Regions from separate parts of the Oxobacter pfennigii genome, predicted to be linked through region 2. Evidence: riboswitches for the same ligand, from Rfam matches in the RefSeq annotation. Region 2 holds a riboswitch; the other holds the start of a gene.
The links. A riboswitch is a leader RNA that binds a small molecule or an ion and turns the genes downstream of it on or off. The one in region 2 is predicted to bind molybdenum cofactor.

Region 1 (4,219 bases), on a different contig from region 2:
TTGATGATACAAAGGCCAGGAGTATAGGGGTGGATACTGCTAAAGTACGGAGAATAATCATTTTTATCACTTCTCTGCTTTCCGCCGTAGCTGTCTGCTTTGTAGGGACCATAGGATTCATAGGACTTATTGCTCCCCACATAGCCCGCCAGCTGGTGGGAGAAGATCAGCGTTTTTTCATGCCTCTTTCGGCATTAATGGGCGCTTTTGTGATGTCTCTGGCTTTTGTAATAAGCAAGGTCATTATAAGAGGGGTCATATTGCCTATAGGTCTTGTTACGTCAGTAATAGGAATTCCCTTTTTTATAATCATAATATTCAGTAAAATGAGGAGTATGTGATGCTTACCTTAAATAATTTGAGCTTTTCCTATAAAAAGAATAAAACATCGCACAAGGTATTCGACGGCCTGAATCTTGCCTTTGGCAGAGGTTTTAATGTAGTCCTTGGGCCTAACGGAGCAGGAAAATCTACCCTTTTAAAAGCCATTTTCGGATTGCTGGATTATGACGGGAACATATTATACGGCAAAGAAAGTATTACTCACATGGACACCGAAAATAAGATAAAGCTTATGTCATATTTGCCTCAGATGGATGTGGATATATCTGCTCTCACCGTACTGGAAATGGTCATTTTAGGGAGATTGCCTGAACTTAAGTCTAAAGTGTCAGATGAAGATCTGAATATCGTTATGGACACCCTTGAATCTCTTAATATAGCTTCTCTTGCTGCCCGCAACTTCAGTGAATTAAGCGGAGGGCAAAAAAAGCTTGTGTTTATCGCACAAACTCTGGTCAGAAATCCTAAATTGATACTACTTGATGAGCCTGTAAACTCCCTTGATTTGCAAAAACAGCTGGAGCTGTGCCAGCTTCTTCAAAAAATAGTGGGCAGGCAGGGCGTGGATATCATAGTCGTTATTCACGATATAAATCTTGCGGCAAGATATGCACAGCATGTAGTCATCATTGATGAAAAAGGCTCGGTTCACAGTTCCGGCAAACCCGGAGATGTAATTACATCTCAAATGCTAAAAGAAGTTTATGGTGTAATAGCTAATTTAACTTACGATGAAAAAGGAGTACCGACAGTTTCACCTATCTGTTCGGTACGGAAGGTATAAAGATTTTCCGGTAAAATGCAAAGGGGCTGTGTCATTAGTTACTTCAGTGGATTAAGGTGAGAACAAAAGCACCTCGTTTCCTAAATCTGTGATATGCTCCCTTCATGATTAACAGTGTTTTTATGTTTAACTGTCTCTCATAAAGGGAGCATATCACTATGTGGAGAGGAGTGCTTAATTTTATATTTATTTTAATATGTTTTAGGAGACCATTTTTTATAAATTTGACTTATGAAGCGGCCTCTTTTATATTTACAGCAGTATTACCTTGACTTTATCCCCTTTCTTTAATGGACCTGAGCCTGCCGGTACATCAATTATGGTGTTGCAGCCCATCAATGACTTTATTATTCCCGGACTCTGATTTCCCGTCAGTGTTACTTTTAATATACCTTCTTCTATGAAACTGCGGCACCGCAGCATCCGCCTCTGGGGACTTGTTTTCTTAAAATTATCTTCTAAGACAGCGGGAGTTATTATATGTTCAGCAGATTTCATTCCCATGGCCTTTTTTATTGCCGGCACTGCAAGAAGCAAATAAGTAATAATTGAAGCCGATGGATTTCCTGAAAGGCTCAAAATAAGTTTATTATCCTTTATGGAACATACCATTGGAGTTCCCGGACGAATATCCACTCTCCAGAACAATATATCTGCGCCGATTTTTATTAAAGAATCCTTTACGGCATCATAATCCCCTACAGATACTCCTCCTGTAGTAATGAGAATATCAACTTGTGGTAAAATATCTGATATTTTTCGAGATATCATATCACAACTATCGGTGGCTATGCCGCCGTTTATCACATTGCAGCCCATTTGCTTCAAATGGGAAGTCAGGTTATATAAATTGCTGTTGTATATTTTTGCAGGTTTTAATGGTTCAGTAATTTCAATAAGCTCATCGCCGGTGCTTAAAATGCCTATGGCGGGCTTTTTATAAACCTTAGCCTCTGAAATTCCAAGGGAGGCTAAGGCACCGATAGCCGCAGGTTCCAGCATAACTCCTGCTTCAATGAGAGTTTCATCTAATGCTATATCCTCTCCGGCAAAGCAGATATTTTCACTTGATTTTAAGGGTTTAAAGATTTCAATAAAACTGCCGCCTTCTTTAACATCTTCAAAACGTATGACAGCATCAGCTCCTTTTGGTATGGGAGCGCCGGTAAGGATTTTTACCGCCTGGTCTTTGCCCACAATGCTTTGACTTTGGCTGCCAGCAGGAACCTCTTCAATAACTTTAATCTTTACAGGCGCATCAGCACTGGCGCCGGTTGTATCAACAGATCTTAAGGCATAACCGTCAAGGGGCGAGCGGTCAAAAGGCGGAAAGTTCATGGGGGATTTCACATCTTCATACAAAACACGCCCAAGGGCTTCAGACAGTTCAGCGCATTCACTTTGTACGACTCTTACCTGCTTTTGTATTATCTCATATGCTTCTTCAAGTTTAACAAACTCTTTCATTTGTGCACCCCTTAGTTAAATATTATCTTAAAATTATATAAGATTATAAATTTGAAATAAATAAGTTTGGTTTAAAAAAAGACCAGGCCAAAGAGAAATAGGCCTGGTCTTTTTTTAAACCAAACTGGTATTACTCCTTTCCAATGGGGAGGCGGGGCTGTTTCCGGCCCCACCCTATCGGCTGACATTCCATAGTTTAAACCTTAGGAACATAAGCTCGGAGCTCATATTCTATTATTTAAATTTAAGAGAGATTTTGCCCAGCAGCGGTATAAAAGATAAATTATCCCTGAATTTTTTCTTATAGGGCCGTTTTGCCAAGCCTGCGCTGTATAAAAGAAAATCGGTAAACTCGCCTATTTCATTATGTTTAAAAAGCGGAAGCTTTTCATAGCCCTTTTCGGGGTGGCCTTCGGCCACCAGAGCGATCAAATCTTCGGCCGGGAATCTGTTCTTTTCCCCTAAAGATTTGCGCCATATTTCCACCTTGGGGATGTTAGGATCTGCTGCACCCTCAAGTATAATGATATCTACTCCTGTTATATCTTTTAATATGGTTGAAATATCCTTCCGTCTGCTTACCTTTTCCTGGCATACATAAATGCCGGGACCGTTTAATATAACGGTGTCCGCTCCGGCCTGTGCAAAATTCCAGGTGTCTTTTCCAGGTATATCCGTCTCTATATCATGACAGGTATTCTTAACAACGGCGACTGATATTTCACGGCTTTTAAGCTCTCTTATTACTTTTGATATAAAAGTTGTTTTTCCTGAATTACTCCAACCCACAAAGGATACGGCGGGCGCCATTATACGCCTCCTGCTGCGGCAAATTTTTCAATTTTCACAGCAGAAACTTTGTATTCAGCAGTCTTGGATATTGGGTCATATGCTGAATTTGTAAGCTCGTTAACCGGCGATTCCTTGTAATGGAATGTCATAAACATCACACCCGGAGATACTTTATCGGTAATAATTGTTTTGGTTACTATGGAACCCCTGCGGGATGTAACCCTTATTTCTTCTCCGTCTTGGATTCCCAGTTTTTCTGCATCTTCCGGATTAATTTCCGCCAGCTCATGGGGTCTTAATGTATCAAGATTGGATGAATGTCTTGTCATTATATTGTAATGATAAAGCATACGTCCTGTAGTAAGAAGCATTGGATAATCCTGGTTTGTAAGTTCGGCAGGCGCTTTGTATTCTATACCCTGCATCAAACCTTTTCCTCTCGGGAATACACCCTTATGAAGGTATTTTGTTCCCGGATGTTCGACCGTTGGACAAGGCCACTGCAAGCCTATTTTTTCAATACGCTTATAGGTTATTCCTGAATAGCTGGGGGTCAATCTTCTGATTTCTTCAAATATTTCTTCCGCATCTTTATAATCCATGTTATAGCCCATGCGTTTTGATATATCACAGATGATATCCCAGTCAGCCCTGCACTGTCCGGGAGCTTCCACAGCTTTTCTTACTCTTTGTACACGTCTTTCGGTATTTGTAAATGTACCGTCCTTTTCTGCATATAATGCAGCAGGCAGGAATACATCAGCAAATTTTGCGGTTTCTGTCATGTAAAGGTCCTGAACTACCAAAAACTCAAGGCTGCTCATTGCTTTCTTT
Region 2 (4,219 bases):
CCTTTAGCATTTTCCCATGGGCAACCATAGGCGATATTACAGGTGCCAGCATATCTACCAATTCAGGATAATACCGCTCAACAAGATATACTATGGATGGACATGCAGTAGTTATTATATTTTTCATTTTCCTTTCGCTCATCAGCTTCTCATATTGTCTGGATACATGGTATGCCGCCAAGGCTGTCTCCTCAACATAAATAAAACCTAATTTTTCCAAGGCGTGTGTCATTAACCTTTCATTAACATTTTCAAAAGCAGCGGCAAAAGAGGGTGCAAGACTTACATATACTTTCTCCTTTTTATTTATAGATGCTTTCACTAATTCTATATCTCTTCTTATGCTTTTTGCATTCTGAGGACATACCGAAAGACAATTTCCGCATAATATACAATCTTCATCAATAATTTCAACCTGGTCATTTTTATATGCAATGGCTTTAACGGGGCATTGGCGGATGCATTTGTAACAATTTCTGCAATCGGCCTTTTTATACTGGATTATGCTCATCTATAAACCTGCTTAATATTTTTTGTGTAAATACATCTCTTGCATTTGCAGCGGTGACCCCGCATAATAACTCATCGCCAATTTTGGTTGAAACTCCGTTAGTGCATTGCCCCAGACAAAAAGATGCTTTCAATTCTACATAATCCTGCAAATTATACTCTTTGACAAACTCCTGGAATAATCTTACGATATCATAAGAGCCTTTTAAATGACAGGAGCTGCCGACACATATGAATACTTCAAGCATTTTAAAACCTTCTCTCTATATGGCCTCTGATAATTAATTAAAATTTTATCAATCTACTTTAATTTTATCACAACTTAGGCCACATAAAAACACATATAAAAGACTGGTTTGAATAAAAACTTATTCATACCAGTCCTTTAAATCCCCTAACCCCATGATTCTTATATGTTTATTTATATTATGATACTTTTTAAATATTTAATATTTTAATTTTTCTTTAAAATATAATCCAAATATTCTCCATCACTGCAGGGTGTTTCCATGGATGATTTTGCCTCATTTACCATGTATCCATACCTTGCAAACTCACAGACTTTACCTTTTTCTAAAAAATACTTGCAAGTTTTACAATTAGACATATAAACATCTCCTTTTTTATTTATTAATGTAATTAAGTTTCTATAATTCGTAGCTGTCATGGATTGTTATTTATTTATCAATTTTATTGTAAGTCTTATTTTCTGCCAATACAACATAGCGAGCCTTAGTGAATGGTCGATTATTAATATTCGCATCTAATTAGATACGGATTATACATATCGCTAATAAAAGAACCGCCCCTACAGCAATTAATAATCGCCGGCAGTTCCTCGGAGATTTTTTCTAAACATAATAAAAAGAGGTGAAATCATCATCACCTCTCTAATCCGGATAATTAAATATTACTTTGCATTGGGTATGAATAAGGATTGACCGTACTTATCCTTACCAAATTCGCTTATTAAACCCTGAACTTTATCTGAAAGAATCCATTCAATAAATTTCTGTGCGCCTTCTGCATTGATATTGGTATTTTTATTTGGATTGACTGCTATAACACCATACTGGTTTTGAAGCTTGCTGTCGCCTTCAACTATAATGCCTAAATCAACATCGTCCCTCATAGCTAAATATGTAGCTCTGTCTGCAATTGTATATGCTTTCTTTTCATCTGCCATCTGGATTACTGCCCCCATTCCTTTTCCGGCAGATACATACCAGTCACCTTCCGGAGTAATGTTTATACCCTTCCAAAGATTCTTTTCCATAGTATGTGTACCGGATTCATCTCCTCTGGATATAAAAGTTATCTTGTTATTATTAATAAATTCCAAAGCCTTTGATATATCGCTTCCGGCATTTGCATTTACCTTTGCCGGATCATCCTTTGGCCCTATCAATATAAAGTCATTATACATAACGTCAAACCTTTCCAATCCATGTCCTGCACTGACAAAGGCTTCTTCCTGAGCTTTTGCGTGAACCAGCAATACATCGGCATCTCCGGCTTCACCTAATTTTATTGCCTGGCCGGTGCCTACAGCAACTACTTTTGGTTCTATTCCTGTATCCTGAGTAAATATTGGCAGCAGATAATCTAAGAGACCGCTGTCCTGGGTACTTGTTGTCGTAGCCATAATTATGCTTTTGCTTCCTGCTGCTTCAGTAACCGGAGGAGTGGTTTCAGGTGTGGGTGTCGGAGTTGGCTGTGTATTTGAGCCGCTGCCGCATCCAACCAACATCAGCAATAACGCAGCAGTTATTGCCAAAACAGATACTATTGATTTTAACTTGCTTTTCATAATTGTTCTCTCCCTCATAAATTGAATAATAAAAAAACACTCCTATGTTTATATGTAAAGGAGTGTTATATAATCATTTCCGAAGTTAAAAAAGACGTTTCAATGGAAACGTCTCAAATACACCGGTAAATAAATACAGGTTATATCATCTTACTCCTTTCCAAAAGGAGGCATTGAAGTTTCCAACAATACCCTGACGGCTCATCAGCCATAGTGACGATAACCTTAGGCAAAATAAGCTCGGAGCTATTGAATTTTATTATAGTTTAGCAAATATATGCCGATTTGTAAATAGAAAACCAGCTTCTTGACACCTAGTTTGCAATCAAAGTACAATTAAATTATGGATAAAATTAATATGGATAATACAATTAATCTTATGAGCAGAATCAACGAGCGGGCTAATAGTTTTATATCCGACGAGCTGAATAGGCATGGAGTTAAAGATGTATCCCCCTCCCATGGCGCCGTGTTGATGTCCTTGTTCAGAAAAGATCAACTGACTATGAGTGAAATTGCGGAACTGGTTAACCGTGACCGTTCCACAGTTACAACTTCAGTCAATAAATTAATGGACTTAGGTTATTTAGACACCATGAAAAATTCACTGGACAGCCGATCAACTATTGTATTTCTTACAAAAAAAGGAAAGGAGTTAGAGCCGGTTTTTTATCAGATATCTCAAAGTCTTATAACTGTGGTATATAAAAATATAGGTGCTGAAGAAAGAAAAATCTTCAGGGATATATTACAGAAAATATTTGCAAATTTTTCTTAAACCATATTACAGCCAGAGATAAAATATCCCTGGCTGCCTTAATTTTAGTCTTCCTTTTTCTTTTCCATATCCATTGCCGCACCGATTAAGGATACCGGGCCGCTTAATCCTAGCATTTCCTTGGCACATGACAGATAATAATGCCGTGCATTGGCGCTGGCGTGCATTCGCCCTAAATGAATCAGCCCTTCAGCCTTAAGCTTTTTAGCTTCATCTGACATTTGACCGGCATCAAGGAGTATATCACAGAGTTCTATACCCCATTGCTCATCCTGATTTTCTATTGCATCCTTTGCTTTTTTGTATACTCTTTCAGGCCCACCCATAAGAGACAGGTTTTTTTCCGCTTTAACCTTCACAGGCTGGCAACCTAATTTAGTAGGATTACCGTCAAACCATCCTAAATATCCGGTATAAATTGACCTGACAGTCCATTCAACAGTGCCGTAATATTCCTGCAAATTGGGCAAAGCAGCCCATATTGAAGGTAGTTTCACACTATCAACAAGCTGATCAATAGTCAATCCTTTATTCATACCATGCAAGGTTTCTTCCAGAACATATTTTATAGCGTCTCTGTAACTTGTGAGCTTTTCCCTGACATTGTCTTTTCCGCTTATTGACTTTGTATGGCCGGGCAAAAGATGCTCTGCTTCATAATTAATCATAGTATCCAGTATATTTATCCACTGGCTTATATCCCTGTATTGACCGCCTCTTATGGCATAAAGATTAGGCCAGGAATTGTAATAATTATCCCCGCAGCACAAAACTTCAAACTGTGGAAGCCATGCAAAGAGCTGATCATCTGTTTCTCCGGGAGCTTCTACCAACAGCACTTCTATGCCATCGATATCAAGCTTCAGCGTTTTTTCGGAAAACATCCGGGTAGGCTTAAGTGCTGCAATTGTGCTATGAAGATTGCTTACAGGACCTATTCCAAGAGAAATGCTTTCATCTGGATTAAGACCTGCTCCAAATTGCCTTGCACCTCTTACTGCAGCTATATCTTTAATAAGCTCTGACCGGGTATATTGGGGATAACTGGGTTTTCTTGCTATGATTTCACAGCCTTCATTCGCAAAAACTGCAGCTCCCGATATATGGTCATAATGAAGATA

Region 1: it holds a riboswitch for molybdenum cofactor, as region 2 does, so the genes downstream of both, OXPF_RS13890 (molybdopterin molybdotransferase MoeA) here and OXPF_RS01125 (ABC transporter substrate-binding protein) in region 2, are expected to answer to the same signal.

What each region holds. Positions count from the first base shown of each region.
Region 1 covers NZ_LKET01000039.1:127,147-131,365, forward strand. The annotation lists gene OXPF_RS13880 (FecCD family ABC transporter permease) at 1-341, shown strand, start outside; gene OXPF_RS13885 (ABC transporter ATP-binding protein) at 341-1,126, shown strand; gene OXPF_RS13890 (molybdopterin molybdotransferase MoeA) at 1,379-2,593, opposite strand; molybdenum cofactor riboswitch at 2,711-2,828, opposite strand; gene mobB (molybdopterin-guanine dinucleotide biosynthesis protein B) at 2,828-3,403, opposite strand; gene fdhF (formate dehydrogenase subunit alpha) at 3,403-4,219, opposite strand, start outside.
Region 2 covers NZ_LKET01000014.1:49,986-54,204, forward strand. The annotation lists gene OXPF_RS01115 ([Fe-Fe] hydrogenase large subunit C-terminal domain-containing protein) at 1-511, opposite strand, end outside; gene OXPF_RS01120 ((2Fe-2S) ferredoxin domain-containing protein) at 492-758, opposite strand; gene OXPF_RS22245 (hypothetical protein) at 965-1,117, opposite strand; gene OXPF_RS01125 (ABC transporter substrate-binding protein) at 1,421-2,320, opposite strand; molybdenum cofactor riboswitch at 2,458-2,578, opposite strand; gene OXPF_RS01130 (MarR family winged helix-turn-helix transcriptional regulator) at 2,664-3,098, shown strand; gene OXPF_RS01135 (alkyl/aryl-sulfatase) at 3,143-4,219, opposite strand, start outside.